DNA from 3 places in the Streptomyces umbrinus genome. Region 1 is predicted to be linked to each of the others. Evidence: riboswitches for the same ligand, from Rfam matches in the RefSeq annotation. Region 1 holds a riboswitch; each other region holds the start of a gene.
The links. A riboswitch is a leader RNA that binds a small molecule or an ion and turns the genes downstream of it on or off. The one in region 1 is predicted to bind cyclic di-AMP.
Positions count from the first base shown of each region.

Region 2: linked by a shared signal. The riboswitch ahead of QF035_RS43870 (C40 family peptidase) and the one ahead of QF035_RS21780 (LysM peptidoglycan-binding domain-containing protein) in region 1 are both predicted to bind cyclic di-AMP.
Region 3: linked by a shared signal. The riboswitch ahead of QF035_RS09605 (M23 family metallopeptidase) and the one ahead of QF035_RS21780 (LysM peptidoglycan-binding domain-containing protein) in region 1 are both predicted to bind cyclic di-AMP.

Region 1 is NZ_JAUSZI010000002.1:5,002,951-5,013,105, reverse strand. Features, by position in the region: gene QF035_RS21800 (nucleoside triphosphate pyrophosphohydrolase) at 1-852, shown strand, start outside; gene QF035_RS21795 (globin domain-containing protein) at 968-2,188, opposite strand; gene QF035_RS21790 (cytochrome P450 family protein) at 2,382-3,677, shown strand; gene QF035_RS21785 (transglycosylase family protein) at 3,889-4,824, shown strand; cyclic di-AMP (ydaO/yuaA leader) riboswitch at 5,050-5,220, shown strand; gene QF035_RS21780 (LysM peptidoglycan-binding domain-containing protein) at 5,225-5,926, shown strand; gene eno (phosphopyruvate hydratase) at 6,403-7,683, shown strand; gene QF035_RS21770 (FtsB family cell division protein) at 7,826-8,302, shown strand; gene QF035_RS21765 (DUF501 domain-containing protein) at 8,377-8,898, shown strand; gene QF035_RS21760 (Ppx/GppA phosphatase family protein) at 9,137-10,078, shown strand.
Region 2 is NZ_JAUSZI010000002.1:9,918,468-9,928,622, reverse strand. Features, by position in the region: gene QF035_RS43880 (ATP-dependent Clp protease proteolytic subunit) at 1-411, shown strand, start outside; gene QF035_RS43875 (hypothetical protein) at 419-727, shown strand; cyclic di-AMP (ydaO/yuaA leader) riboswitch at 1,144-1,277, shown strand; gene QF035_RS43870 (C40 family peptidase) at 1,281-1,754, shown strand; gene QF035_RS43865 (DUF6328 family protein) at 1,845-2,330, shown strand; gene QF035_RS43860 (ATP-binding protein) at 2,364-2,807, opposite strand; gene QF035_RS43855 (helix-turn-helix domain-containing protein) at 3,071-3,928, shown strand; gene QF035_RS43850 (DUF397 domain-containing protein) at 3,938-4,165, shown strand; gene QF035_RS43845 (8-amino-7-oxononanoate synthase) at 4,146-5,282, opposite strand; partial or broken gene QF035_RS43840 (VOC family protein) at 5,617-5,996, opposite strand; gene QF035_RS43835 (hypothetical protein) at 6,565-6,912, shown strand; gene QF035_RS43830 (low temperature requirement protein A) at 7,098-8,276, shown strand; gene QF035_RS43825 (ferritin-like domain-containing protein) at 8,310-9,320, opposite strand; gene ilvC (ketol-acid reductoisomerase) at 9,781-10,155, shown strand, end outside.
Region 3 is NZ_JAUSZI010000002.1:2,018,089-2,028,243, reverse strand. Features, by position in the region: gene ispG (flavodoxin-dependent (E)-4-hydroxy-3-methylbut-2-enyl-diphosphate synthase) at 1-115, shown strand, start outside; partial or broken gene dxs (1-deoxy-D-xylulose-5-phosphate synthase) at 145-2,022, shown strand; gene QF035_RS09630 (aspartate aminotransferase family protein) at 2,253-3,650, shown strand; gene QF035_RS09625 (helix-turn-helix domain-containing protein) at 3,847-4,479, shown strand; gene QF035_RS09620 (DUF6126 family protein) at 4,476-4,601, shown strand; gene QF035_RS09615 (tyrosine-protein phosphatase) at 4,654-5,451, opposite strand; gene QF035_RS09610 (alpha-galactosidase) at 5,621-7,702, shown strand; cyclic di-AMP (ydaO/yuaA leader) riboswitch at 7,998-8,164, shown strand; gene QF035_RS09605 (M23 family metallopeptidase) at 8,167-9,087, shown strand; gene QF035_RS09600 (DUF6250 domain-containing protein) at 9,283-10,002, shown strand; gene QF035_RS09595 (SGNH/GDSL hydrolase family protein) at 10,149-10,155, shown strand, end outside.

The DNA of each region.
Region 1 (10,155 bases):
CTGCGCGAGGCGGGCATCCAGGTCGACGAGTCCGCGCCGACCGCCGAGGACCTGGTCGACGCCTGCGCCGGCGGGCACACGGTCGTCGTCGTGGCCACCGGCGAGGGCGAGCCGCGCCTGACCGACGGCCTGGCCCGGCTGGCCGGCTCCGGGCGTGTCCGGATGCCCGACCTCGAACTGCTCCCCGCGTCGTACGACCTCCCGGGCGCCCGCCTCCTCGACCTCGTCCAGGTCATGGACCGCATCCGCGTCGAGTGCCCCTGGTCCTCCCAGCAGACCCACAAGGGCCTGGCGAAATACGGCATCGAGGAGGCGTACGAACTCGTCGAGGCCATCGAGGAGGGCGACCGCGACGAACTGCGCGAGGAGCTCGGCGACGTTCTGCTCCAGGTCGTCTTCCACGCCCGGATCGCCGAGGAAGGCGGCCCAGAGGACGATGACGAGCCCTTCTCCATCGACGACGTGGCGGGCGGCATCGTCACCAAGCTCATCCACCGCCACCCGCACGTCTTCGGCGACGAGACCGCCTCGACCCCCGAGGAGGTCAAGGAGCACTGGCTGCGCACCAAGGCCGTCGAGAAGCAGCGGACATCCGTGACCGAGGGCGTCCCGCTCGGTCAGCCGGGCCTCGCACTCGCCGCCAAGCTGGCATCCCGCGCACGCACGGCGGGACTGGAAGTGCCCTTGCCTGAGGGCGAGGGCGTCGGCTACGAACTACTGGCACTGGCGGTACGCGCCGAGACGGAGGGCGTGGACCCTGAGGCGGCGCTCAGAGCCGCCGCGCGGGCCTACCGGGACGCGATACGAGTGCGCGAAGGCCGACCGACCGATGGCCTGCCGGCAGAGAGCTGAGCGTTCCGCCGGAAGACCGTTCGATACCTGCGGGCCGTCGGTGGCTGATCGCGCCCACGCGGCGGAGCCGCATATCGACATCGCCCCGCGCCCCTTGGGGGCGCTCAGGGCGGGCTCAGTCCGGTGAGCGCGCCGACGGGTTGTGCCAGTGCGGACGGGGCCGGTGGAGGAGCCATTGGCCCGGGCCGAGCGGGCGGGCCTGGCCCTGGTCGGTGGGTGGCAGGTCGTCGCAGAAGACGCGCTCGGGGTCGGCGCCGAGAGCGGGGAGAGCCTCGGCGGTCTCGTCGACCAGCCCGGGCGGACCGGCCAGATAGATGTCGTGGCGGGCCCAGTTGGCCCGGTTGCCCAGAGCCGTCAGCAGCCGGCCGGTGGCCTGGGCCTTCGGCCGGCCGGGCGCGGGCGTTATGACCGTGACGTCGAGATGCGGCAGCCGCGTGCATAACTCCCCGAGCGCGGCCCGGTCGTAGAGGTACGTGGTGTCCCGGGCGACAACAAAGAGCCGGGCCTCGTCGTACGAGCCCGGCTCCCACGCCAGTTGCTCCAGCAGCGCCTTGACCGGAGCCCACCCGGTGCCCGCGGCGATGAAGGTGACGGGCCGCTGCACCGGCGTACGGAGGGTCAACCGGCCACCGGGCGCGCCGAGCTTCAGGACGTCGCCCGGTCGGGTGCGGCGGACGAGCTCGGTGGACAGGACACCGTCCTCGACGAGGCTGACATGTAAGTCGACGGTGTCGTCGGGACGCGGCGCGTTGGCCAAGGAGTAGGGGCGCCAGACGCCCGGGATCCGAGGGCTGTTGACGCTCACGTACTGGCCGGGCAGATGAAGGAGGGAGCGATTGGGGCGCAGTTTCAGCACGGCGAGGTCGTCCCCGTGGCTGGTGCGGCCGAGCACCTCGGCGTCCCACCAGGGCGGCTCGCCCCGGCTCTCCGCCTCCCACGCGCCGTCCATCATGGCGTCCGCGATCACGGCGTACGCCTCGTCCCAGGCCTTCTCCACCTCCGTGTTCCACGCCGCCCCGGAGACGGTGGCGAACGCGGCGATCAGGCTCGTGCCCACCGCCGCGTAGTGCTCCGGCTGCGCCAGATACTTCCGGTGGTCCCGCCCCAGTTCCCAGAGATACTCGTGCATCCCAGGCTCCCCCAGCCGCCCCACGACAAGCGTCAACGCGGCGAACAGACGGTCCCGCTGACGTTCCATGTCCTCCGGGAAATCCAGCGGGAACAGGGCGCGGACATCGGGGTGGTGCCAGAAGAGGTGCGAGTAGAAGTACTTGGCCGCGAATTCGGCTCGTCTTTCGACGACCGCGAAACTGGTCCGGACGAGATCGGGGTCCACGGGCGCGAATGTATGGAGTTTCCGGCTCACGGGGTCAAGGAGCAAGTGATTCAGGGATGTTCCGGGACGAACAACGCAAGCTGCGGAGTGAAGCCCGGATCGGAGAGCAGTCGAGGCGGGCCACGACGGCACCGGGCCGACCCTCGCCACCCACCGAGGCGGCTTTCACCACCCCTCCCGATACGGTCGAGGAGTGACGGAAACACCTGCTCGGACTCCCGCAGGGGAACCTGCCCCGGAACTCTTCACCTGGGAGTTCGCGACCGACCCCTACCCGGCGTACGCCTGGCTCAGGGAGCACGCCCCCGTGCACCGGACGAAACTCCCGAGCGGAGTCGAGGCCTGGCTGGTGACCCGTTACGCGGATGCCAAGCAGGCCCTCGCCGACGGCCGGCTCAGCAAGAACCCCGCCCATCACGACGAGCCCGCGCACGCGAAGGGGAAGACCGGCATCCCCGGCGAGCGCAAGGCCGAGCTGATGACGCACCTCCTCAATATCGACCCGCCGGACCACACCAGGCTCCGACGGCTCGTCAGCAAGGCGTTCACGCCTCGGCGGGTGGCCGAATTCGCGCCCCGGGTGCAGGAGTTGACCGACCGGCTCATCGACGGGTTCGTGGAGAAGGGAGAGGCCGACCTCATCCACGAGTTCGCCTTTCCGCTCCCCATCTACGCCATCTGCGATCTCCTGGGCGTCCCGCGCGAGGACCAGGACGACTTCCGCGACTGGGCCGGGATGATGATCCGGCACGGGGGAGGGCCGCGCGGGGGCGTGGCGCGGTCCGTGAAGAAGATGCGCGGCTATCTCGCCGAGCTCATCCACCGCAAGCGCGAGGAACTGACGGAGGTGCCCGCCCCGGGCGAGGACCTCCTCTCCGGTCTCATCCGGGCCTCCGACCACGGCGAGCACCTCACCGAGAACGAGGCCGCCGCGATGGCCTTCATCCTCCTGTTCGCCGGGTTCGAGACGACCGTGAACCTGATCGGCAACGGCACATACGCGCTGCTCACCCACCCCGAGCAGCGGCAGCAGCTCCAGGACTCGCTCGCGGCCGGCCGTACGGACCTTCTCGCGACCGGTGTCGAGGAACTGCTCCGCTACGACGGACCCGTGGAACTGGCCACCTGGCGGTTCGCCACCGAGCCGCTGAGCATCGGCGGGCAGGACATCGCCGCCGGCGACCCCGTACTCGTCGTGCTGGCCGCCGCCGACCGTGACCCCGCCCGGTTCGACGAGCCCGACACCCTGGACCTCTCCCGACGTGACAACCAGCACCTCGGTTACGGCCACGGCATCCACTACTGCCTCGGCGCACCCCTCGCCCGGCTGGAGGGCCAGACCGCGCTGGCCACGCTGCTCACCCGCCTCCCCGACCTGCAACTCGCGGGCGATTCCGCCGATTTGCGATGGCGTGGAGGGCTCATCATGCGCGGATTGCGCACGCTTCCGGTGGAGTTCGCCCCTTCCGGGAAGGTGCGTACGGACTAGCGGGTGGCTAGCAGACGGAGTCGACGGAACATGAGACTCCGTCAAGTTTGTGATCTTCACGTTATCTGCGCTGCATCGACTTGTGACAAGAGTTCGACTGCCTATACGTTCACCCATCAATGCGGCCGGTCCCACCCGCCGCAGCAGTCACAAGCGCAGTCGTCGGCTGTGCGCTGTGCGCAGTCCTTGCTGTCACGCGAAAGGCAACCGCATGCTCTCCGGGAACGGTCGTCACCGTCGCCCCCGTCAGGCTCCGGCTCTCCTCGTCGCGGCGGGCGTGACCGGGTCGGCCATCGCGATCCCTCTGCTCGGTGCGACCGGCGCGAGCGCCGCAAGCGGTACCACCTGGGACGCGGTCGCGGAGTGCGAGAGCGGCGGCTCGTGGAGCGCGAACTCCGGCAACGGGTACTACGGCGGCCTCCAGATGACCCAGGAGACCTGGGAGGACAACGGCGGCCTCGACTACGCGCCGAGCGCCGACCAGGCCAGCCGTTCGCAGCAGATATCCGTCGCCGAGAAGATCCTCGCGAAGCAGGGCACGAGCGCCTGGGCGACCTGCGGTCTCGTCGCGGGTCTGACGCAGAACTCCGGCTCGGCCGACGTCGACACGGGGGTCGCGGACGACTCCCCGACTCCGTTGTCCGGCTTGGGCATGGGGGACGACAGCAGCGGGACGAAGTCCGACACGTCTGGTTCATCCAGTTCGTCCGACTTGTCCAGCGGTAGCGGCGACAGCGCCGACTCACAGGATTCCGACAGCTCCTCCACGGATGCCGCCGCAAAGAGTGACGACCCGGACAAGTCGTCCCAGAACGGGGAGGCTTCGGCCGAGGGTTCCGGAACGGAAGACACCGGCTCCGGTCGTCACCGGGGTGGCAGTGCCGACGAAGGTGCCACCGACTCCCGCGCGGACGACTCCGCCGGCCGGCACGCCTCGCGCGGCGACAGCGAGTCGCGCGTCGCCGCCGAGGGTTCGTACGCCGTGCGTTCCGGAGACAGTCTCTGGGGGATCGCCGACTCCCTTGGTGTCGAGGGCGGATGGCGGGCGCTCTACGCCGAGAACAAGGAAGCCATCGGTGACGACCCGGACTTCATCATCCCCGGTCAGAGCCTCGATGTGGACGGCCTGCGGATGGCGGACAAGTAGCGGTCCGCGCGAGGTGCCATGTGGTCATCAAGGCGTCGAATCGGGCGAAAAACAGCGGTAGTTCGCGCTGAATGTCCGATTTGGTGAAAGTGAGACATGGATCTCAAGAGCCTGATCGTCTTTGAAATTCGGCGGATCGCGTGTCTACGGTCGTGACCGCTCGCCACTGGTGAGCCCCGACGGTCGCAACGCCGAATCCTGCCAGCGGCCGTACGGGAACAGTCGTCGCGTCAAGCGCCGTAGGCAGGAGCGGGGGACCCAAGGTAAGTGCCGGACCCGGTCGTTGAGGCCAGGTACGGCTTGGGGTTAAGCCGCGTGACAGCAGTGTCGCGCGGCCGGGCAACTCACTCGGCCCGAACCCGACAGCTCACCTCGCAGGCGTCGGTGAGGGGATCACTTCATGCTGCTTTCCGGCAAGGGCAAGCACCGCCGCCCGTCCAAGGCCACCCGTATCGCCACGCTCGCCGGTGTCACCACCGCGGCCGTCGCCGTCCCGCTGATGGGCGCCACGGGGGCCTCCGCCGCCACCGCCTCCGAGTGGGACGCCGTCGCCCAGTGCGAGTCCGGCGGCAACTGGTCGATCAACACCGGCAACGGCTACTACGGCGGCCTGCAGTTCTCGGCCTCCACCTGGGCCGCGTACGGCGGCACGGCGTACGCCTCCACGGCCAACCAGGCCTCCAAGTCCCAGCAGATAGCCGTCGCCGAGAAGGTCCTCGCGGGCCAGGGCAAGGGTGCCTGGCCGAGCTGTGGCGTGGGCCTGTCCGGCGCCTCGACCGGTGGCGCCCCGGCTCCCTCGAACTCGGGCAACTCCGGCCAGAGCACCTCGCAGTCTCAGCAGCAGCAGAGCACCAAGTCCTCCGAGGAGCGCGCCTCGCGTTCCCAGGAGCGCTCGACCGCGAAGAAGACCGTCGAGACCCCGACCGGCAAGAAGGTCAAGAAGGGCGACGGCGAGTACAAGGTCGTCAAGGGTGACACCCTCAGCGAGATCGCCGAGAAGAAGAACGTCAAGGGCGGCTGGCAGAAGCTGTACAAGCTGAACGACGACATCGTCGACGACGCCGACTTCATCTTCCCGGGCCAGCAGCTGCACCTCAGCTGACACCCGTCGGCCGCGACCCCCACTTCGATTGTCCGGACGGCACGTCACGTCCCGGCCGAGGCCCTGGCCGCTCAGCCTCGGCGGGATCTCCGGATCAGCCGGATCTCCGGCCCACAATCGAATCGCGGCTGAACCACAGCGCCCTCACATCCGTGTCCCCCATAGTGGAGGCCTCGTGAGGGCCACCCCCGTCCCCCACGGGCTCCCCGCTCCGGTGCGTGTTCCCCCGTACGCACCGGGGCGGGGCTTTTTCGTTCCCACGCTCCCCTTGTTCTTCCCTCTCTGCTTCCCTCGCGCTTCCCTCTCGCTTTGTTCCGTTCGGAAACAATTTACTCTCGGTTCTGTCCAGGAGGCGGTCGAGGGCTGGCCGAACCCCGGCAGCCGGTTAGGCTCATGCCGCGGGGCCACCACAGGTCCGCACCCAACCGGGCCTTCGGCCCGGAACAGCTTGCGTCACATCCCAGAAGGAGATGCTCGTGCCGTCCATCGACGTCGTCGTAGCCCGGGAAATCCTGGACTCCCGAGGCAACCCCACGGTCGAGGTCGAGGTCGGCCTCGACGACGGCAGCACGGGTCGTGCCGCCGTTCCGTCCGGCGCCTCCACAGGTGCCTTCGAGGCTGTTGAGCTCCGTGACGGAGACCCCAACCGCTACCTCGGCAAGGGTGTCGAGAAGGCCGTCCTCGCCGTCATCGAGCAGCTCGGCCCGGAGCTCGTCGGCTACGACGCCACCGAGCAGCGCCTCATCGACCAGGCCATGATCGACCTGGACGCCACCGACAACAAGGGCTCGCTCGGCGCCAACGCCATCCTCGGCGTCTCGCTCGCCGTCGCCCACGCCGCGTCCGAGGCGTCCGACCTCCCCCTCTTCCGCTACCTGGGCGGACCGAACGCGCACCTGCTGCCGGTCCCGATGATGAACATCCTCAACGGTGGGTCGCACGCCGACTCCAACGTCGACATCCAGGAGTTCATGATCGCCCCGATCGGCGCGGAGTCCTTCTCCGAGGCCGTGCGCTGGGGCGCCGAGGTCTACCACACCCTCAAGAAGGTCCTGAAGAGCCGCGGTCTGTCCACCGGCCTCGGCGACGAGGGCGGCTTCGCCCCGAACCTCGGCTCCAACCGCGAGGCCCTGGACCTGATCCTCGACGCGATCAAGGAGGCCGGTTACATCCCCGGCCAGCAGGTCGCTCTCGCGCTCGACGTCGCCGCCTCCGAGTTCTACAAGGACGGCAAGTACCTCTTCGAGGGCAAGGAGCGCTCCGCCGCCGAGATGACGGAGTACTACGAGGAGCTCGTCGCGGCCTACCCGCTCGTCTCCATCGAGGACCCGCTGTACGAGGACGACTGGGCCGGCTGGAACGTCATCACCGAGAAGCTGGGCGACAAGGTCCAGATCGTCGGCGACGACCTCTTCGTCACCAACCCGGAGCGCCTCGCCCGCGGTATCGAGGAGGGCTCCGCCAACGCCCTGCTCGTCAAGGTCAACCAGATCGGCTCGCTGACCGAGACCCTGGACGCCGTCGAGATGGCCCAGCGCAACGGCTTCAAGTGCATGATGTCCCACCGCTCCGGCGAGACCGAGGACGTCACGATCGCCGACCTCGCCGTCGCGGTGAACTGCGGCCAGATCAAGACCGGCGCCCCGGCCCGCTCGGACCGCGTCGCCAAGTACAACCAGCTGCTGCGCATCGAGGAGATCCTCGACGACGCGGCGGTGTACGCGGGCCGTTCGGCCTTCCCGCGCTTCAAGGGCTGAGCGCAGCCCTTCGGCCGGGGTGACAGCCCCGTCGTACGTACGTCCCCGTACTCGGTCCCGTACCGTGTGCGGGGACGTACGCACGTGACGGGCCCGACGGGCTCGGTGTACTCGACGGGTTTGTACCGGGGAGGCGGGACAGATGGCCGTGAAGGACCGCGACCGGTTCTCCACCTCGACCAGGCTGCGGCTGCTCGGTGAGCAGACCGCAGCCCGTGTCTACCGCTCGCAGACCAAGCGGCAGGCCCGCCGCTCACGGCTCACCGGCCGGGCGGCACTCCTCGCCCTCGTCCTGTGCACGCTCGTGGTGGCTCTCGCCTATCCCATAAGGCAGTACGTCTCCCAGCGCGCGGAGGTCGCCGACCTCCAGCGCGAGCGGGAACAGGCCCGCGAGCGCGTCGAGCAGCTGCGCGACCTCAAGGCACGGTGGCAGGACGACGCGTACGCCGAGCAGCGCATCCGGGAGCGGCTCCACTACGTGATGCCGGGCGAGACCGGCTACATCGTGATCGACCCCGACGCGGCGAAGAAGACGCGTACGGATCAGACGGCGGCCGACCGGGCCTGGTATGCCAACGTCTGGGACGGCGTCGACAAGGCAGACGCCGCCGACAGGTGACCCGACAGGTGATCCAGCCGGTGATTCGCCGGTGATCCACTCAGAGAACTGACTAGAGAGACTTACCCACAGGCATGGAAACGCCCCCGCCGCCCACCCCGCGCACCGAGCCCACCGACGCGGACGTCGAGGCCTTCAAGCAGCAGCTCGGGCGGCCGCCGCGCGGGCTGCGCGCGATCGCGCACCGCTGTCCGTGCGGGCAGCCGGACGTCGTCGAGACGGCTCCCCGTCTCCCGGACGGGACCCCCTTCCCGACGACCTACTACCTGACGTGTCCGCGGGCGGCTTCCGCCATCGGGACGCTGGAGGCGAACGGGGTCATGAAGGAGATGACCGACCGGCTCGCCACGGATCCCCAGTTGGCGGCCGCGTACCGGGCGGCGCACGAGGACTACATCGCTCGGCGCGACTCCATCGAGGTGCTTGAGGGCTTCCCGAGCGCGGGCGGTATGCCGGACCGGGTGAAGTGCCTCCACGTCCTGGTCGCGCACTCCCTGGCCGCCGGGCCGGGCGTGAACCCCCTGGGCGACGAGGCGCTCGCGCTGCTGCCGGAGTGGTGGCGCAAGGGGGCGTGCGTGGTGCCCACGGAGGGCTGAATCGGGCCTCGCTGCCATTGGCTGGGGGCTGTGGGTTCGTAGTGAGGTGCGGGTTCGTTGTGGCTGGTCGCGCAGTTCCCCGCGCCCCTGAAGACCTAGGGGCGCGGGGAACTGCGCAGTCTTTTGGGGGTTCGGGGGCGGAGCCCCTGAGTCAGGGATGGGAACGGGTAGGGGCGGCGGGGGCGAGAGAATGCTCGGGCGCCCCCGGAGCCACGATCGCAACAGGAGACCACCACTCATGACTCGCGTCGCCGCCATCGACTGCGGTACCAACTCGATCCGCCTGCTCGTCGCGGACGCGGACCCGGCGACGGGGGAACTCGTCGACCTGGACCGACGGATGACGATCGTCCGCCTGGGCCAGGGCGTCGACCGGACGGGCCGACTGGCGCCGGAAGCGCTGGAGCGGACCTTCGCGGCCTGCCGCGAGTACGCGGCGATCGTCAAGGAACACGGCGCGGAGCGACTCCGCTTCGTGGCGACCTCCGCCTCCCGCGACGCAGAGAACCGCGACGAGTTCGTACGAGGAGTCCTCGACATCCTGGGCGTCGAGCCCGAGGTCATCTCCGGCGACCAGGAGGCGGAGTTCTCGTTCACGGGCGCCACCAAGGAGCTGACGGGGCGGGACGACCTCGCCAAGCCCTACCTCGTGGTGGACATCGGCGGCGGCTCCACGGAGTTCGTCGTGGGCGAGGACCACGTCCGCGCCGCCCGCTCGGTCGACATCGGCTGCGTACGGATGACGGAACGGCACCTCGTGCACGACGGCGTTGTCAGCGACCCGCCCGCGCGGGAGCAGATCGAGGCGATCCGCGCCGACATCGAGGCGGCCCTCGACCTCGCCGAGCCGTCGGTGCCGCTGCGCGCGGCTCGTACGCTCGTCGGGCTCGCCGGATCCGTGACCACCATCTCGGCGATCGCCCAGGACCTTCCGGAGTACGACTCCGAGGCCATCCACCACTCCCGGGTCTCCTATGACCGCGTCCGCGAGATCACCGAGCGGCTGCTGTCCGCCACCCATGCCGAGCGTGCCGCGATCCCCTCGATGCACCCGGGCCGGGTGGACGTCATCGGTGCCGGCGCCCTCGTGCTGCTCTCGGTCATGGAGCGGATCGGGGCGGACGAGGTGGTCGTGAGCGAGCACGACATCCTCGACGGGATCGCGTGGTCCGTGGCTTAGAGCCGGCCTGGACCGCCCCTCGACTGAGCAGGTCGGGAGACGTATGAGCGCCTCAGAAGGCCTCTGAACGGTCTTGG
Region 2 (10,155 bases), 4.9 Mb from region 1:
TCGTTCAGCGCGATGACGGCCGTCTACGACACGATGCAGTTCGTCAGCTGCGAGGTGGAGACCATCTGCCTGGGGCAGGCGGCGTCGGCCGCGGCGGCGCTGCTCGCGGCCGGCACACCGGGCAAGCGGTACGCGCTGCCGGGCGCCCGCGTACTGATCCACCAGCCGTCGCTCTCCGAGCCCGTCCAGGGACAGGCGTCCGACCTGGCCATTCAGGCCGACGAGTTGATGCGTACCCGTGAGCAGTTGGAGGAGATGCTCGCCCGTCATTCGGGCCAGAGCCGGGAGCGGATCGGTGCGGACATCGAGCGGGACAAGATCCTGGACGCGCAGGCGGCGCTGGAGTACGGACTGATCGACCGGATCGTCCCGAGCCGGAAGTCCACCCAGAGCGCACGCGGCGCGAGGTGAGCGGCCGATGCTCCCACCCGAGTTGCCGCCGCTGCCGGCCCTGACCCGCGCCGAGGCCGAACTGATCGACCGTTACCTTGAAGTGGTGGACCTGCTCGGCCGGATCAACCCGGCCCACTCCGGGGACACTTACCGGGGGCTGCGGGCCGCCCAGGCCCTGGTCGGCAAGGCTGCCGCGCTGCGTGACGCACTGGCCCTGATGCACCAACGCGGCGAGCACGAGGTGCACGCGCCGACCCTGGCGCGGGCGCTGCGCGTCCTCGACGGTGAGCGCCGAGCGGGCCGGATCGCGCTACCGCCGCGCTCCGACAGCTGACGTACCGCCACGGACCCGGCGTCACGCAGGCATCTGACGGGACGTCCGGGTCAGAGTTCAAACGGACCGAAAGGTGTACCACCGAACAGCGTAGCCAGAGCTGCTTTTACAGGCCCGTGGGAGTTGCGCAACATGTGTAGCCTCCGTACGGAATCAGACGTTCCGGTGCTGGTACGAGGGTCGTCGACCCCCTCGACGCCCTCCCTTGGGAATGGCTGTCCACCCGAACGGGTGAGTGGTGAGTAAGCCCACAAATCGCCGATTCCGCTCGGCTTTTGGGACATCCGTGCGTCAAGATCCCTTCCGACGACAAGCCCCCGCCACAAGCGGCGGGGCGATCCGGGCGGACGCCGAGTCCTGCCGCCGCCCGGATGACCGGTCGACAGAAGTGGATCGGCAGGAGTGGAGGACCCAGGCACGACGGGTCGCCGGAACGGTCACGCCATGACCGGGCCGAGCAGCCCTTGGGGTGAAGCCGCGTCAGCGGCCGGGCAACTTCGCCAGCCCGAATCCGACAGGTCATCCTTCACAGGCGGCTGACGAAGGGTTGCGCATGACTGCGCTCAATCGTGTCCCGTCGCTGTTCAGCAGGGCCGGTACCGCATCGGCTCTCACCATCGCCGCTGTCGGCGGCGGCATCGTGGCCCCCGGATTCACGTCCGGCGCGGAAGCGGCCACACCCGCGACGAAGGCACTCCAGGTAGCGGCCTCCAAGAAGGGCTCCCCGTACAAGTACGGGGCCGTGGGGCCCAAGCGCTTCGACTGCTCCGGTCTCACGCTCTACTCGTTCAAGAAGGCGGGCAAGTCCCTGCCGCGTACGGCTGCCGCGCAGTACAACAAGACGAACCATGTCTCCGCTTCGAATCGCAAGCAGGGGGACCTGGTCTTCTTCCACTCGGGCCGGAACGTCTACCACGTCGGCATCTACGCCGGGAAGGGACGGATCTGGCACTCCCCGAAGACCGGGGAAGTGGTGAAGCTCCAGAAGATCTGGACGAAGAGCGTCTGGTACGGCCGGGTCAGGTGACCCGCCCGGAAGGTGGCTGCGGTGATCGCCGCGGCCACCTTCCGGGGCCCGGTGCGTGATATTCGCGGCAGAGTGGTTACTCCTTCACTTATGGGCGACCTTCATCACCACGAGGAGCGCAACGAGACGCGGCTCGAGCGCGCCGACCGCAACTTCAACGAACTGCTCCAGGAACTGCGGGTCACGCAGACCGGGGTGCAGATCCTCTTCGCCTTCCTGCTCACCCTCGCGTTCACCCCGCGCTTCCCCTCCCTGGACACCTTCCAGCGCACCACGTACGTCGTCACGCTGCTGCTCTCCGTACTGGCCGCCGCCCTCTTCACGGCCCCGGCCGCGCTCCATCGCCGGCTCTTCCAGCAGGGCGCCAAGCCCCAGGTCGTGAACGCCTCATCGCATCTGGCCCAGATCGGGCTCGGCGTGCTCGCGCTCGCCCTCTCCGGTTCGGTCCTGCTCGTCGTGGACGTGGCGACGGGCCGGGCGGGCGGCATCGCGGCGGGTGCGAGCACCCTGGTCGTCTGTGCGGGGCTGTGGGCGCTCATCCCCCATCTGATGCAGGGCTCCGCCGACAAGGACTAGCGAGCCCTTCACGCCACCAGCGGGGCACGGCGCTCAGTCCGCTCTCACGGGCTGCACCGGCGCCGTCCACGGCAGCATGATCGAGACCGTCTTGCCACCCTCTCTGGTGGGCCGGACCGTCAGCTTGCCGCCGCACTCGACCGTCAGCCAGCGGACGATCACCATGCCGCGGCCGTTGTCCTGCTGGACGGCCGCGGGCAACCGTTTCGGGAAGCGCGGGTGACTGTCGGTCACGCCGATGCGCAGTTGTTCGTCGCGGTCGAGTTCGATGTCCACCGTGAAGGTGGGCGACTGCCCGAACGTGTGCTGTACGGCGTTGGTGGCGAGCTCCGAGACGATGAGCCGGACCGTGTCGGCCGCCTCCGTGTCGGATGGAAGTCCCCATTCGGCCAGCACGTTCATGACGTATGTGCGGGCGGCGTAGACCGAGGCGGGATCGCTCGGCAGAGTGACGGATGCTTCCTGGTGGTCTGCCATGGCGAGGTCGTCCCTTTCCCACGGGACCGGAGTCCGACACGAAGCGGATGACTTCGAGTACGGTCCCGGACTGGTGCTTGCGCCAGAGTGCCACTACCTCGGCGTTCACGGTGGCGATCCACCGAGATATGCATATATCTGTCGCTCGAAGCGGTGAACTCTGCGACGGCCGACCGTATTTGGGCGGGGGGCCGGTTTGTCCTCTACGGTCGGCGTGACGCCGGACGATATAGCGCCGTCGCGACGGTCGGAAGGAGACGGCCATGCAGTACGGTCCCGCTGTGCGCCGCCGGAAACTCGGCGCCGAACTGCGTGCCCTGCGTGCCCGTGCGGGCCTCAAGAGCGGCGAGGCGGCCCGGCTCGTCGGCTGGCACCAGTCGAAGGTGAGCCGGATCGAGACCGGCCGCAGCGGGGTGAAGCCGGCGGACGTGGAGCTGCTCCTCGACGCCTACGACGTCCGGGACGCGGAACTGCGCGAGTTGCTCGTGGTGCTGGCGGGCTCCGACGACAACGGCCGGCACCACTGGTGGCACGCCTACCGGGGTCTTCTGCCGTCCACCTACAGCGACTTCATCAGCCTGGAGTCGCAGGCCAGCGTGATGCGCACGCTGGAGAACTCGGTCGTGCCGGGGCTTCTCCAGACGCCGGAGTACGCCCGTGAGGTGACCCTGGCGGCCGTGGACGGTGCGCCGGACGACAAGGTCGACGCGCTGGTGGAGGTGCGCCTCGCCCGTCAGGACGTACTGCGTTCGAATCCACCGCTCCGACTGAGTGCGGTTCTCGACGAGGCGGCCCTACGACGGACGGTCGGCGGACCGGAGGTCATGGCACGGCAGTTGGAGCACCTCGGAGAGGCCGCGCAACTCCCTCACGTGCGGATTCAGGTGCTGCCGTTCGGAGTTGGAGCTCATGTCGGCGTGACAGGGCCCTTTGTTATTTTTTCGTTTCCGAACACATCTGATCTGGATGTGGTTGTTCTAGACCACTTGACGAGTAGCCTCTATCTCGAACGGAAAGAAGACCTCCAGGCCTACAGCGAGGCCTTCGACTCCCTTCAGGTCCACGCCCTTTCGCCCGAGGAAACGTTGGATTTCATCGCCGGTGTAGCTCACGGCGCATAAGGAGGCACCATGCCCGCCCCCCTGCCTCGGTCCCTACCTTCGAGCACCCGTCTGCACGGTGTGCGGTGGCAGCGCAGCAGTCGCAGCACGGGAATGAACAACTGCGTCGAGACGGCCCGTCCGGCCTCCGGACCATGGGCCGGACTTCTCGCGGTGCGCGACTCGAAGAACACGTCGGGATCCGCCCTGCTCTTCGCCCCCGCCGCCTGGGAGGGTTTTATCGCCGCGCTTCGATGATCAGGCGTACGGCACGGTCGAGTTGCCCGTCGGTGAGGTCCGCGCGGGCGGTGAGCCGCAGCCGTGAGATGCCGTCGGGCACCGACGGGGGGCGGAAGCATCCGACGGCGAGACCGGCCTCGCGGCAGTCCGCGGCCCAGCGCACGGCCCGCTCCGGGGATGGGGCGCGCACGGAGACGACGGCGGCGTCCGGTCGTACGGCTTCGAGGCCCTCGGCCGTCAGCCGTTCGTGCACGGTGGTCGCCACGCTGCGCGCGCGCGTGGCCCGTTCCGGTTCCCTGCGCAGCAGACGCAGGGCCGCGAGGGCCGCGCCCGCCGCCGCGGGGGCCAGACCGGTGTCGAAGATGAAGGTACGGGCCGCGTTGACCAGGTGGTCGATGACGTGGGCCGGTCCGAGGACCGCGCCGCCCTGGCTGCCGAGCGACTTCGACAGCGTGACGGTGGTGACCACGTCCGGCGCGCCCGCAAGGCCCACCGCGTGCGGCGCGCCCCGGCCGCCCTCGCCGAGTACGCCGAGACCGTGCGCGTCGTCCACGAGCAGGGCGGCGCCGGACTCCCGGCAGGCGGCGGCGAGTCCGGTGAGCGGGGCCGCGTCGCCGTCGACCGAGAAGACCGTGTCGGAGACGACGACGGCGGGTCCGGCATGCGTGCCCAGAGCCTTGCGTACGGCGTCGGGGTCGGCGTGCCCGACGACCTGGGTGGTGCCGCGCGCGAGACGGCAGCCGTCGATCAGCGAGGCGTGGTTGCTCGCGTCGGAGACGACGAGGGAGCCGTGCGGAGCCAGCGCGGTGACTGCGGCGAGATTGGCCGCGTACCCCGAGGAGAAGACCAGCGCGGACTCGAACCCGCAGAATTCGGCCAGCTCGCGTTCGAGTTCCGCGTGCAGTTCCGTGGAGCCGCTGACGAGCCGGGAGCCGGTCGCTCCGGCTCCCCAGGTCCGCGCGGCACTCGCGGCCGCCTCGGTGACCTCGGGGTGCCTCGCCAGGCCCAGATAGTCGTTGCCCGCGAGATCGAGGAGCGGGGAGTCGGCGGGGCGGGGGCGCAGGGTGCGGACGAGTCCGGCCCGGCGGCGCGCCCGCGCCTGCTCGTCGATCCACTCGAAAGGCGATCCCGACATATGTCCTCCGGGCCATGAGGTGAGGGTGTTCCATGGGGCGCCGACACATGACATTTCGCCCGGCCCGTCCCCACCTGCCTTTTGTAGGCAACGCACAGACCCTAGCCGGACCACCAGGCGCCCATGATGTGGCAATACCCACACGTCTAATAATCAAGCATGGAAAAAGACCAGGTCAGAGGCTGTATCACACCCTAGACCGAAGATCGTTTCTCACGGCCGCGTCCAGGGAAGGCAACTTGTCGAGTACGTCACGGGCCGCCCCAAGGGTCTTGGGGTTCTTCTTGATGGTTTTTAGTGCGAATAGTCGTCAAGACCGGTGGATCGGTTGATCTCAGTTTCGTTCGGGTGACTTGATCGCAGCGAGTTCGACTTCGCAGCCGTCGTCGTTCTCCAGGTCGGCGGCGTAGTGCTGTGCGCCGCCGGCGTATGGATGCCGCTCGGGGAACATGAGGTGCCAGCCGTGCTGAGCGGCGTCGGCAGTCAACTCCTCGACGGTGGTGGCGTCTTCGACGTGGAACGCCAGGTGGTTCAGTCCTGGCGGCAGCGGTCGTGCTGTTCGGCGGTGAGGGCCGGGGACTGCTCGATGACCAGGTAGGTCGGCCCGAGCCGCCAGCCGCGGCCGCCGTCCCAGCTATGGAAGGTGGCGTAACCCAGCGCCTCCAGCAGCCAGCCGAGCGATGCGAGCGCGCAGTCAAGGTCCGCCACCCACAGCGAGCAGCAGCCGGCATGCCTGGTCGATTGAGGCGGTGGCGGCTTCTTCGGTCAGTCCGCGCTTGCGTGGGCTCATGATGGCTCTTTCCGGTTCGCGGCCTTGCGGCCGCGGGGGTTCAACAACTGGTCGTAGTGGGCGACCGAGGGCAGCGGCCGAGTCTCGGGCGGCAGATGGGACAGCCGCCAGTCGGACAAGAACGTGACTGTCGCCGCAGGCCCTTCCTCAAGGCCCGTGCCCGTCGCCGGAGCGGGGGGCGCCGGTATCGCCCTCGGCAGCCTTGCGGGCCTCCAGCGCGACCGCGTCCGCCGTCAGAGCGCCCGCCCGAGACGCCGCGGCCAGCCCGCAGATGATCCTTGCGGATCGCCGCGTACAGCTCGACCTTCGACTGCGAGTTACCCATGAGGCCCCCAGCCCTTATGCACACCTCACGGTCCCACCACAAGCCCCCGACTGACGTCAAAACAAACCGACATCGCAAACTCGGTCAGAACGCGACTCCCGCACTCATCGCGAAACGACTCCCCAACTCGCGTTCATAGCCAACCGGCCGCCGGGCAAACTGCCGACTTGTCTGAGGGGACCGTTGAAGAGCTCGCCTATCTCGTCAGATTTCGGAACGTAGAGACGTACTCTGCGCAGACCAAGGACCTCCATGAGCCGGTACGCGCGCCTGCGGAGCTGCTTGATCGTGAAAGCCTCCCCGGTCTCGTGCACCACGACGTAGCCGGAGTCCGAGTAAGCCTCACCGAGGACCAGCCTCTCCTTGACCTGGAGAGTCTTGAACGCCCTGAGGGCCATCAGTACTGGACCCGGCGAAAGAAGATCACGTTCTTCTGGCTCGTCGATGGTCTCGCCCCGACCGGTCGCCTCGACGAGGCCCACGCGCTGTTCGAGGATGTGGGTCGGATCAGGTGAACCGCAGCACGCGCCGGGCCTCGGGCACCCTGCCGGTTGCCGTTGTGCCTGAGCTGGGCGCGCCCGTCCGCCAGTCGGCGTTGGCGGTTTACGGGTTGTCACCGATCCGCACGGTATCCGGTCGTAGTCATGCACGGCACTGGTGTTGCCGGCTCCGGCACTGCCCCCCATGAGATCAGGACTTCATGAGTCAGTCATCCCACGCGTCCAGCGCTTGGTACCGGCCGATGCTCGCCCGTCATGCTGGCGAGGATCACCGCACGGCCAGTGCGCTGGAGTTGTTCTTCGACCTCTGTTTCGTCGCCGCCGTGGCGCAGGCGTCCTCGGCGTTCGAGCACGAGATCGTCGCGGGCCGTACGTTGCACGGCCTGCTCGGCTACGCTCTCGTGTTCTTCGCGATCTGGTGGGCCTGGATGAACTTCACCTGGTTCGCCTCCGCCTACGACACGGACGACGTGCCGTACCGTCTCCTGACTCTGGTCCAGATCACGGGCGCCCTGTTCATGGCGGCAGGCACCACCCAGGCTCTGGAGCACGGCGACTTCACGGTCATCACCTGGGGTTATGTCGTGATGCGGCTGGCCATGGTCAGTCAGTGGCTGCGCGCCGCGTGCACGGACCGAAAGCGCCGACGGTCCGCGCTGCGGTACGCGGTGGGAATCCTCGTTCTCCAGATCGGCTGGCTGGTCCGGCTGCTCCTCCCGCACGACGGTGGCACCGTCTCCTTCGTCGTCCTCGCGATCGGTGAACTCGCGGTGCCGGTCTGGGCCGAGCGTGCGATAGGCACCACCTGGCACCCGCAGCACATAGCCGAGCGCTACGGCCTGTTCACCCTGATCGTGCTCGGCGAGTCCGTCATGGCCGCCGGCCTGGCCGTCCGCGCCGCCCTGGACACCCACAAGGAACTCGGCTCCGTCCTGGTCATCGCGCTGGGTGGGATGCTGACCGTCTTCGCGCTCTGGTGGCTGTACTTCGCCCAGGATGCGCCGCGCCGGCTCAGAACCCAGTCCACGGCCATGTTGTGGGGGTACGGGCACTACGTGGTGTTCGCGGCCGCGGCTGCCGTGGGTGCGGGGCTGGCGGTCAACGTTGCCCACGTCACCCACCAGCACGCTCTCACCGACGTCCAAGCCGCAGCCACGTACACGCTGCCCGTCGCCCTGTTCATCACTTGTGTGTGGCTGCTGCACCGACGGGCCGCGCAGCCGTCCGGCAAGGCCAACGTGCTGCCCCCTGTCGCGGCGCTCGCCGTCCTCGCCACCACGTTCACGGCGATGTACGCCGTGCTGTTCACCGGCGTCATCGCGTCGCTGCTGATCGGGACGCATGTCGTCGCCGCACGACGCGAAGCCGTCGAACGCTGACCGTTCGCGCCCTGCCGCGGCGGGGCGCGGCCGTCAGGCGCGGTCCTCGGGCGCGACGTAGTCGAAGGTCGGGCCCACGACCTGTCCGTCCTCGTCCTGCATGGCCATCAGGCTCTGCGCCTGTCCCTTGATCGCGTACATCGTGCCCACCGAGATGCCCAGCATCGCCGGGTTGCCGTTGAACGCCTGCTCCAGTTGTTCCAGCATCTTGCAGTACGTCTTGTTGAACGCCTCCTGCGCGCTGCGGATCGCACTGCCCTCGGGGTGATCCTCCAGCCGAGGGTTGGGGCGCAACGGGCGAACTCCCGCCGGGTCGACGGCGACCGCTTCCCCGGTGGGTCCGGACGCGGGCGTGTCACCGGGCTGATAACGCCGGCCCAGGGCCAGTTCCTGGAACCGGTAGTAGTGGGACACCGACTTGGTCTCGGGGTGGAACAGGTCCATGTCCCCGTCCCAGACCTCGGCTCGGGCCGCGCCCTCACCCTGCTCGACGATCTCCTTCAGCGCAGCGAGCGCCGAGTCGAGGTCCGTGACGGGGCTGAGGTGGCCCGCGGTGTGGGCGAACGGGCCGCCGGCGACCTGGCGGGCGGGGTCGCCGGTGAAGACCTGGTCCTCACCGAGTTCGGCGCACAGGTGGCGCAACCCCTTCTCGATCGCGTCGTAGAACTGTCCGATGGTCTCGTAGTTGTCTTCCTCGGCCGGATCGCCGAAATGCGCCGGCTGTTCGAGTCGGAGGAACATGTCGAGGGCCTCCTTGCCGAAGGGCAGCAGGGCCAGCTCGATGGACGGATCGGCATGCGGCATGGTCCGCGGGTGCGGCGGCAGCAGATGTGGTGCGTCGAGGCGGGGCTGTCCACCGACAGCGTTGAGCAGGTTCGCCACCAGCGCGAGGTGAATCATCTCCTCGACGAAGACACCGCTGATGAGTTGCGCGGCGTCCGGGTTCCGCTCGGCGTCGAGGGAGTACAGGGCGGTGAGGTAGGGCGGAAGGGTGGCGTGCTCAACTTCGATGGCCCACTGCAGGTGCGTACGCAGGTCCTGCAACGTTGCGATGCCTGTCGCTGAAACGGTGTCAAAGTTGTCGGGCCGGGCCTGGGACATGGGTCAGGGGCTCACTTTCGAGTCGTCGTCGCAAGGGCGGAGGGTCCGTGGCCGTCGACGGCCGAACTGCGGCGTCGTCACGTGAAGACGGATCTGTTCTCACGCCGCCTGAAGGATGGACAGGGCTCCTTGCAGTCAACTCACTGACAGGGCAAGCGAAGTATCTGTGACATCCGGCGCCCCTCCGCAGCCCGGCGGCGACGCACGGTAGGTGTGAGATAGTGTTTTTCCGTCGGGCCGGAGTGGGCAAGGCAACACCTTTCCGGCTCGCACGCAGCAGCGCGGGTGCCACCCTCCTGGCCCAGATTTCCACCCTCCACTCTCTTCGGAGGCGCAGCACTCACTCGCGAGCGCCCTCGACATTCCTGTCGCCCCGGGGAGTTGCCCATGAAAGGTGAGTCGCATGGCCGAGCTGTTCTACGACGCCGACGCCGACCTGTCCATCATCCAGGGCCGCAAGGTTGCGGTCATCGGTTACGGCAGCCAGGGCCACGCCCACGCGCTGTCGCTCCGTGACTCGGGTGTCGACGTGCGCGTCGGTCTGCACGAGGGCTCCAAGTCCAAGGCCAAGGCCGAGGAGCAGGGCCTGCGCGTGGTGACCTCGGCGGAGGCCGCCGCCGAGGCCGACGTCATCATGATCCTGGTGCCGGACCCGATCCAGGCCCAGGTCTACGAGGAGTCCATCGCCCCGAACCTGAAGGACGGCGACGCGCTGTTCTTCGGTCACGGCTTCAACATCCGTTACGGCTTCATCAAGCCGCCGGCCGGTGTTGACGTC
Region 3 (10,155 bases), 3.0 Mb from region 1:
GGAGACCCTCATCGACGAGGCGATGAAGATCGCCGAGCAGATGGAGGCGGACGGCGTCGCGTCAGGCGAGCCGGAGGTCACGGTGCCGGGGCAACCCACCGTCACCGCGAGTTAGCTGCAGCACGGACCGAGAGGGGGCCGAGCGTGACGATTCTGGAGAGCATCCGGGGACCACGCGACCTGAAAGCGCTGTCCGAGGCGGAGATAGGTCAACTGGGCGACGAGATCCGGGAGTTCCTGGTGCACGCGGTCGCCAGGACCGGCGGTCATCTGGGGCCCAACCTGGGGGTGGTGGAACTCTCCATCGCGCTCCACCGGGTCTTCGAGTCGCCGGTCGACCGCATTCTGTGGGACACCGGCCATCAGAGCTACGTACACAAGCTGCTGACGGGACGTCAGGACTTCTCCAAGCTGCGCGGCAAGGGCGGCCTGTCCGGCTACCCGTCTCGCGAGGAGTCCGAGCACGACATCATCGAGAACAGTCACGCGTCCACCGCGCTCGGCTGGGCCGACGGGCTCGCCAAGGCCCGCCAGGTGCAGGGGGAGAAGGGGCACGTCGTCGCGGTCATCGGCGACGGCGCCCTCACCGGCGGCATGGCGTGGGAGGCGCTGAACAACATCGCGGCCGCCAAGGACCGGCCGCTGATCATCGTCGTCAACGACAACGAGCGCTCGTACTCGCCGACCATCGGCGGCCTCGCGAATCATCTGGCGACCCTGCGGACCACCGACAGCTACGAGAAGGTCCTGGCCTGGGGCAAGGACGTGCTGCTGAGCATGCCCGTCGTCGGCGGCACCCTCTACGAGTCGCTGCACGGCGCGAAGAAGGGGTTCAAGGACGCGTTCGCGCCGCAGGGCATGTTCGAGGACCTGGGGCTGAAGTACGTCGGCCCGATCGACGGGCACGACGTGGGCGCGGTGGAGTCGGCGCTGCGGCGCGCGAAACGCTTCCACGGGCCCGTACTCATCCACTGTCTGACCGAGAAGGGGCGCGGCTACGAGCCCGCGATCGCCCACGAGGAGGACCACTTCCACACCGTCGGCGTGATGGACCCGCTCACCTGCGAGCCCCTCGCGCCGTCCAACGGCCCTTCCTGGACCTCGGTGTTCGGCGACGAGATCGTGAGGATCGGGGAGGCGCGCGAGGACGTCGTCGCGATCACGGCGGCCATGCTGCACCCGGTGGGACTCGCGAAGTTCGCGGAGAGGTTCCCCGACCGGGTGTGGGACGTCGGCATCGCCGAGCAGCACGCGGCGGTGTCCGCGGCCGGGCTCGCGACCGGCGGACTGCATCCGGTCGTCGCGGTGTACGCGACCTTCCTGAACCGTGCCTTCGACCAGTTGCTGATGGATGTCGCACTGCATCGCTGCGGAGTGACGTTCGTGCTGGACCGCGCCGGGGTCACGGGAGTTGACGGAGCGTCACACAACGGCATGTGGGACATGTCCATCCTCCAGGTCGTGCCGGGGCTCAGGATCGCCGCGCCGCGCGACGCCGACCAGCTGTGCGCCCAACTGCGCGAGGCGGTCGCGGTGGACGACGCCCCGACCCTGATCCGGTTCCCGAAGGAGTCGGTGGGGCCGGTCGTTCCGGCGGTCGACCGGGTGGGCGGCTTGGACGTCCTGCACCGGGGCGAGCGGCCCGAAGTGCTCCTCGTGGCCGTCGGCGTGATGGCGCCGGTGTGTCTCCAGGCGGCCGAACTGCTGGAGGCGCGGGGCGTCAACTGCACGGTCGTGGACCCACGTTGGGTCAAGCCCGTCGATCCCGCGCTGCCCGGACTCGCCGCCGAGCACCGCCTGGTCGCCGTCGTCGAGGACAACAGCCGGGCGGCCGGCGTGGGCTCGGCGGTCGCGCTCGCCCTCGGGGACGCCGAAGTCGACGTGCCCGTACGGCGGTTCGGGATCCCCGAGCAGTTCCTCGCACACGCCAAACGGGGTGAGGTGCTCGCCGACATCGGTCTCACGCCCGTCGAGATCGCCGGGCGGATCAGCGCGAGCCTGGCCACTCAGGAGGCGCGCTCGACAGTCATGGAGGCCGAACCCTCGGTCGAGGGGCAGGCACCCGAAGGGCGGGCCGTGAACGGGAAGACCGCTGACGGGAAGGCCTCCGCGGCGGACGTCTCGAAGGCGCGGCCCGCCGGGCAGGGCGCTTCAGACGCTTCAAGGGCGCAGCCCGCCAGGCAGCGCGTCGCGAAGAAGCAGACCGCCAGGAAGCCGGCGGGCAAGGAGCACGCGTCCAAGGAGAAACAGGAATGACCACCAGCAAGCCCCAGGAGTTCGACCTCGCCGGCCTCCTCGCCGAGCGCGGAGCCGAGCGCTACGAGCTGCACGCGAAGCATCTGAACCACCAGCTGCCGCGCATGCTGCACACCATCGGCTTCGACAAGGTCTACGAGCGGGCCGACGGCGCGTACTTCTGGGACGCGGACGGCAACGAGTACCTGGACATGCTGGCCGGGTTCGGGGTGATGGGCCTGGGCCGCCATCACCCCGTCGTCCGCAAGGCGCTGCACGACGTCCTCGACGCCCAGCTCGCCGACCTCACCCGCTTCGACTGCCAGCCGCTGCCCGGGCTGCTGGCGGAGAAGCTGCTCACACACAGTCCGCATCTGGACCGGGTGTTCTTCGGCAACAGCGGTACGGAGGCCGTCGAGACCGCGCTGAAGTTCGCCCGGTACGCGACCGGGAAGCCGAGGGTCCTGTACTGCACCCACGCCTTCCACGGTCTGACCACCGGGTCCCTGTCCGTGAACGGCGAGGACGGCTTCCGGGACGGCTTCGCCCCGCTGCTGCCCGACACGGCGGTCCCGCTCGGCGATCTCGACGCGCTGGCAAGGGAGTTGAAGAGGGGCGACGTCGCCGCGCTGATCGTCGAGCCGATCCAGGGCAAGGGCGTGCACGAGTCGCCGCCCGGATATCTGCGCGGCGCACAGGAGTTGCTGCGCAAGCACAAGGCGCTGCTCATCGCGGACGAGGTGCAGACGGGGCTCGGCCGGACGGGAGACTTCTACGCCTACCAGCACGAGGACGGCGTGGAGCCGGACCTGGTGTGTGTGGCCAAGGCACTGTCCGGCGGGTATGTGCCCGTCGGGGCCACCCTCGGCAAGGACTGGATCTTCAAGAAGGTCTACTCGACCATGGACCGCGTCCTCGTGCACTCGGCGAGCTTCGGGGCCAACGCGCAGGCCATGGCGGCGGGCCTCGCCGTGCTGTCGGTCATGGAGAACGAGCAGATCGTCGCCAACGCCCGGGCCACGGGGGAGCAGTTGAAGTCCCGGCTCGCGGCGCTCGTCGACAAGTACGAGCTGCTGAGCGATGTACGCGGCCGTGGGCTGATGATCGGCATCGAGTTCGGGCGGCCCAAGTCGCTGAAGCTGCGCAGCCGTTGGACGATGCTGCAGGCCGCGCGGAAGGGGCTGTTCGCCCAGATGGTGGTCGTGCCGCTGCTCCAACGGCACCGGATCCTCACCCAGGTCTCCGGCGATCATCTGGAGGTGATCAAGCTGATTCCGCCGCTGGTCGTCGGGGAGCGGGACGTCGACCGGTTCGTGGAGGCCTTCACCGCCGTGATGGACGACGCGCACAGCGGGGGCGGCCTGATGTGGGATTTCGGGAAGACGCTGGTGAAGCAGGCGGTCGCCAACCGGTAGGTTCCGCTGCTGCGGACCGCTTTGTCGCCGCGGACCGCCTTGTCGCTGCGGCCCGGCCTCGGCGCCGTGGCCCGGCGTGGGCGTCGTGGACCCGTCTGGGCGTCGTGGACCGGCTTGCGCGCCGTGGGCCCGCCTCGCTTTTGCCTCTGAGGTAAGAAATTTGCCTCAGAGGTAAGCCTCCGGCTCAATGGATGACATGAGCCCTGTCGAGGGTACGAGCCCTTCTGAGCCGGAGGCGGCCGACGAGCTGCCTGCGGTCGCACCCCAGCTGCGTGCACTGCGGCGCCGTGCCTCACTCACCCTGGAGTCCGTGGCCCGCACCGCCGGGCTCTCGCCCGCGCATCTGTCCCGTCTGGAGACCGGACAGCGCCAGCCCTCGCTGCCGATGCTGCTCGCGCTGGCCCGCATCTACGGTACGACCGTCTCCGAGCTGCTCGGCGAGACGGTCGCCGAGCGGGACGCCGTCGTGCGTGCCGGCGACATGGAGCCCACCCAGGCCGGTGGCTGGACGTACTGGCAGGCCGGGGCGGCCGGACGCGGCATGCAGTCCCTGCGTGTGCACGTCCCGTACGGGGCCCAGGGCGACATCGTGCGGGTCCACCCCGGAGAGGAGTGGCTCTACGTCCTTGAAGGGCGGCTGCGGCTGCGGCTCGGGGACACAGCGCACGTCCTCGAGCCCGGCGACAGTGCGCACTTCGACTCGCTGACCCCGCACCGGATCGCCGCCGCGGACCGGGACGGGGCCGAGCTCCTCTTCGTACACACCCTGCTGCAGAGCCCCACGGCCACGCTGTGCCTCGGGCCGACGACCCCTGGAGAGACGTCATGAAGGACATGGAGGAGAAGTTCCCGCGCGCTCTGTGGGTGCGGCTCATCATCTACGTGGCGGTCGGGCACATCTTCGCCGCCTTCATCTACCTGCTGTTCTCGCTCGGAGCTCAGGGGCAGTAGCAGCGGCGGACTCCCAGGGCGGGAGGCGGGACGTTGGTCGGCGGGAAGCCGGTCAGTCGAGGAACCGCTCCCGCAGTCGCTCCCGGATCTCGGGGGTCACGCCCAGGCCCTGCTCCAGATACGTGTCCACCCCGCCCCACTTCTCCTCGATGGTGTCGAACGCCGCTTCCAGGTACTCGGCGCGCGCGTCGAAGAGGGGGCTGAGTAGCTCCATCACCTCGGGTGAGTACGCCGAGGCGGAGGACTTGCTGCGGTGCACCTTGTAGCGGCGGTGCGTCGCGTTCGACTCCAGGTAGTCCGCGACGATGGCCTCGCGCTCGACGCCGAGGGCGAGCAGGGTGATGGCGATGGAGAGGCCGGCGCGGTCCTTGCCCGCCGCGCAGTGCATCAGGGCGGGGACGCTGTCCTCGGCCATCGAGTGGAGCACCTGGCGGTGCTCGGCCGTGCGCTCCTGGATGATCGCGCGGTAGGAACCGATCATCCGGTCCGCCGCCTTGCCGTCCCCGAGGATCGAGCGCAACTGGTCGATGTCGCCGTCGCGGACCATCGTCCAGAACTCGGCGCCGTGCGCCGGGTCGGTCAGCGGAAGATTCACGTTCCGCACACCAGGCAGCTCGACGTCGGGCCCTTCGAGTTTCTGGTCGGCGGCGTTGCGGAAGTCGAAGATCGTGTGCAGGCCCAGGGACGCGAGGAACGCGGCGTCCGACTCCGTCGCGTGCGCGAGATGGCCGCTGCGGAACAGCCGTCCGTACGCCACGCGCCGGCCGTCCACCGTCGGCAGGCCGCCGACATCACGGAAGTTGCGCACTCCAGCCAGCTCGGGCTCGGTCGACGGGACCTGCTGCGTCACGGGGGCTCCTCCCATTCGGCTGCCGACGCGGCTCGTCCGCGAAGTGCGTTCTCGACGATACGACATCGATTCGTAGGCCAATGAGTTGTCCACAGGCGTTGCCGGGGAGGCACGCGGCCCATAATGATGTTGATGATTGAGCGTGCCTGTTCGGATCTGTGAGGGTTTGATGTTGGAGATCGGCGAAGACGGTCGTACGTGGCTTCTTTCGGGCCCGGCGAGCAGTTATGCCCTGCGGCTCGGCGAGGACGACGCGCTGCTGCATCTGCACTGGGGCCCGCGTATCGCGCTCGCCGACGCCGAGGCACTCGCCGCCGGCCCGGGACCGGAGTACTGGGCCTTCGAGGCCACCCTCGACGGACACGAGGAGTACCCGGTGGAGGGCGGCCCCCGGTTCGTGCGGCCCGCCCTGTCCGTGCGGACGGACGAGCGGCGCGGCACCGAGTGGAGCTTCGAGACGTACGAGGCCGACGGCGACGAGCTGCGGCTGCGGTTCTCCGACTCCGGGCTCGGGATCACGCTGCACTACCGGATGCGGGCCGGGACCGACGTCGTCGAGCGGTGGGTGACCCTCGACAACGAAGGGCCCGCCCTGGAGGTGCTGCGCGCCGACTCCGCGGCCTGGACGCTGCCGCACCGCGACGGCTGGCGGCTGTCCCAGCTGCACGGCCGGTGGGCGGCCGAGTCCCGGCTCGTACGCTCCGAACTCACCTACGGTGAGAAGGTCATCGGCAGCCGGCGCGGGCACACCTCGCACCAGCACCTGCCCTGGGTCGCTCTGGACGCCGACGGCGCGGCCACCGAGGAGCGGGGCGAGGTCTACGGGTGCGCCCTCGCCTGGTCGGGCACCTGGCGGATCGCCGTGGCCCAACTCCCGGACGCGCGCGTGCAGATCACCGGCGGGGTCGGGTACGACGACTCGGGGCTGCTGCGGCTGGAGCCGGGGGAGAGCTTCGTCACACCCGTCTTCGCGGGGCTGTGGAGCGACGGCGGATTCGGCGGCGCGAGCCGTGCCTGGCACGCCTACCAGCGCGCCTATGTGATCCCGGAGGCGGACGAGCACCGGCCGGTGCTCTACAACTCCTGGGAGGCCACGGAGTTCGACATCTCCGAGGAGCAGCAGGGGGCGCTGGCGCGGCGGGCCGCCGCGATGGGGGTCGAGCTGTTCGTGGTCGACGACGGCTGGTTCGGGGCGCGCACCAGCGACCGGGCCGGGCTCGGCGACTGGACGCCCAACCCCGACCGCTTCCCGGCCGGTCTCAAGCCCCTCGCGGACGAGGTGCACGCGCTGGGGATGCAGTTCGGGATCTGGGTCGAGCCCGAGATGGTCAACCCGGACAGCGAGCTGTACCGCGCGCACCCCGACTGGGTGCAGTTCCAACCGGGACGAAAGAGGACGGAGCTGCGCAATCAGCTCGTACTGAACCTCGCCCGCGATGACGTCCAGGAGTATCTCTGGGAGCAGCTCGACACGCTGCTCTCCAGTGCGCCGATCGACTATGTGAAGTGGGACTTCAACCGCTGCTTCACCGACGCGGGGTGGTCCGGCGAGGCCTACCCGCAGCGGCTCTGGGTGGACCATGTGCACGCCCTGTACCGCCTCTTGGACCGGCTGCGGGCGGCCCACCCGGGCGTCGCCTTCGAGTCGTGCTCGGGCGGCGGCGGCCGTATCGACCTCGGGATCATGGCGCGTACGGATCAGGTGTGGACCTCGGACAACACCGACCCGCTCGACCGGCTCGCCATCCAGCACGGCTTCAGCCAGGTGCATCCCGCGCGGACCATGGCCGCCTGGGTCACCGACAGTCCGAACGTCCAGCTCAACGGTCGCGTCAGTTCGCTGCGCTTCCGCTTCGTGAGCGCGATGGCCGGAGTGCTCGGTGTCGGCGGCGACCTGACGCGGTGGAGCGACGAGGAGCTGGCCGAGGCGCGGACGTGGGTGGAGCTCTACAAGGAGATCCGGCCCGTCGTGCAGGGCGGGGACCTTCACCGGCTGCGGGCGCCGGAGGGCGGGCTGAGCGCCGTGCAGTACTCGCGTGACGGCGAGGTCGTGGTCCTCGCCTGGCTCCAGGCCCAGCACTACGGCGAGCCGGTCGCTCCTGTGCGGCTGCGCGGACTCGACCCGACAGCGGCGTACGAATGCCTTGAAACGGGCGAAGTCCACCGAGGTGCGGTGCTGTTGCATCACGGGTTGCGGACGGGGCTGCAGGGTGACCTTGATGCGGCAGTTTTCCGACTGCGTCGCATGTGACTGTTGTGTCCGTAATGGAGGCTAAGTTCCAACTCGCTCTGGAATAAAGGCTCCTGAAACGGCACTCAGTGAGCAGCGTCATATTCGTGACGGTCCGCTGTCGCCATGTTCACGTAATTCGGCTGCGTTTTCAGGGATTTAACAAACGGGGGAGATCCCGGATTTACGCAGCGTGACCGTCATTTCGGTCAGGGATCAAGAGAACGGGGCACACAGGAAACCCCAGAGGTTGTTCCTGCGTCTTCATGTCGCTTACGTTCGCCACCAATCCGGACGGACGCCCAATCCTGCCGCCGCCCGGAATCCGCTCACCCACCCGTACACGGCAGGAGCGGGGGACCCACAGGTAGAACGCCTGTTCCGGTCTCCGGAACGGCTAGGGGTTAAGTCGTGCGCAAACACGGCCGGGCATCTCCAGCTCGCACCCGACAGCTCACCTCGCAGGCGCCGGAGAGGAATTTGCCATGCCCGCGAAGGGTAAGCACCGCCGTCCCAAGTCCCAGCGTTTCACCCGCTCCATAGCCGTCGCCGGAACCGGCGGCGCGGCGCTCGCCCTTCCGCTGCTCGGCGCGACCGGAGCGCACGCCGCGACTCCGCAGTCCGCCGCCGATTCCGTGGCGAGCGTCTCGAATGTCGCGAACAAGGCCGCCGAATCGGCGCCTGCCGCCGCCGGCAAGAAGGCCGAGGCGAAGAAGGCCGCGGCCAAGACCTATTCCGTGCGTGCGGGCGACTCCCTGTCGAAGATCGCCGACACGCAGGACGTCAACGGTGGCTGGAAGAAGCTGTACGAGGACAACCGCAAGGCGATCGGCGGTGACCCGGCGCTGATCCACCCGGGCCTGAAGCTGTCGATCGGCAAGGCCGCCGCCGCTTCGAGCTCCGACTCCGGCGCCTCCAAGGCCACCCAGTCCTCCGCGAAGAAGGTCGCGGCCCCGAAGGCCGCCGCCGCTCCCAAGGCCGCGTCCGAAGCCGGTGCCGCCGGCTTCACGCTGCCGGTCGCGGGCGCGGGCGTCGGTACCCCGTACAAGATGTCGGGCAGTATGTGGTCCAGCGGATACCACACCGGCGTCGACTTCGTGGTCCCGACCGGCACGTCCCTCAAGTCCGTCGGCGCGGGCACGGTCGTCTCGGCCGGCTGGGGCGGCGCGTACGGCAACCAGGTCGTCATCCAGCTCGAAGACGGCCACTACGCCCAGTACGCCCACCTGTCCTCCCTCTCCGTCTCGGCCGGACAGGCCGTGACCGAGGGCCAGCAGGTCGGCCTCTCCGGCGCGACGGGCAACGTCACCGGCCCGCACCTGCACTTCGAGATCCGCACCACCCCGGACTACGGCTCGGACGTGGACCCGCTGGCGTACCTGCGTGGCAAGGGCGTCTCCGTCTGACCCGACGCCAGGCGCGCCCGGACGGCGTACCACTCCGCTCGTCTCCGAAGGCCGGACCCTGTGATCCCCGGGGTCCGGTCTTCGGTGTTTTGGTTCTGTGGCATGGCCGGGCGATGGGTCGACAGGGGTGCGGAAGCCGGACACAGTGATCTCCGCAAGCGCTTTCTATGCGTCTTCCATGCCTTGGAGGTCTTCATGACGACCACACGCAGAACGTTCGGAGCCCTGGCCACCGGTGTCGCACTCGCCGCGCTGGTCCCCACGCAGACGGCGAGCGCGGCGGCCCGGTACCGTCCGGGGCGACTCATCGCCCGCGACGACTTCCGGCACGGCCTCGGCCAGTGGGCGACAGAGCTGCAGGACGGCGGCAGCGTCACCGCGTCCCAGGGCGTTCTGGAGATGGACGTGCCGAGCGGCGCGACGGTCTGGTTCAAGCGAAGGCTGCGAGGGCCGTACGTCCTGGAATACACCGCCACACCGGTCTCGGCGGGCGGCGCCAACGACCGGGTCTCGGACCTCAACAACTTCTGGAACGCCACGGACGTCCGCTCACCGGAGGACCTCTTCGCCACGCACCGCGGCGGCGCGCTCGACGAGTACGACCACCTCACGACGTACTACGCCGGATACGGCGCCAACTCCAACACCACGACCAGGCTGCGCCGTTACGTCGGTGAGGCGGGCGTCCGGCCGCTCGTCTTCGACTACACGGAGCCGCTGCTCGCGGCGAACGAGCCCAACCGGGTCCGGATCGTCTCCAACGGCTCGACGGTCCAGTGGTGGAACAACGGGCGGCTCGTCTTCGACTTCGTGGACCAAGAGCCGTACACGAGCGGCCACTTCGCGTTCCGGACCGTGTGGAGTCACTTCAGGATCACGGACTTCCGGGTGCGGGAGCTGCGACAACGTCCCTGATCGAGCCCCTTATTCCGGGATTGACCAACACTTGACGAGTGGCTTATCTCACCGCCCGTCAACCCTTTCCTACGGTCGCGTAGCTCACACCCGAAGGTGAATCATGGCCCGATGTGGCAGACGATTCGAAGAATGACGACAGATCAGTGATCG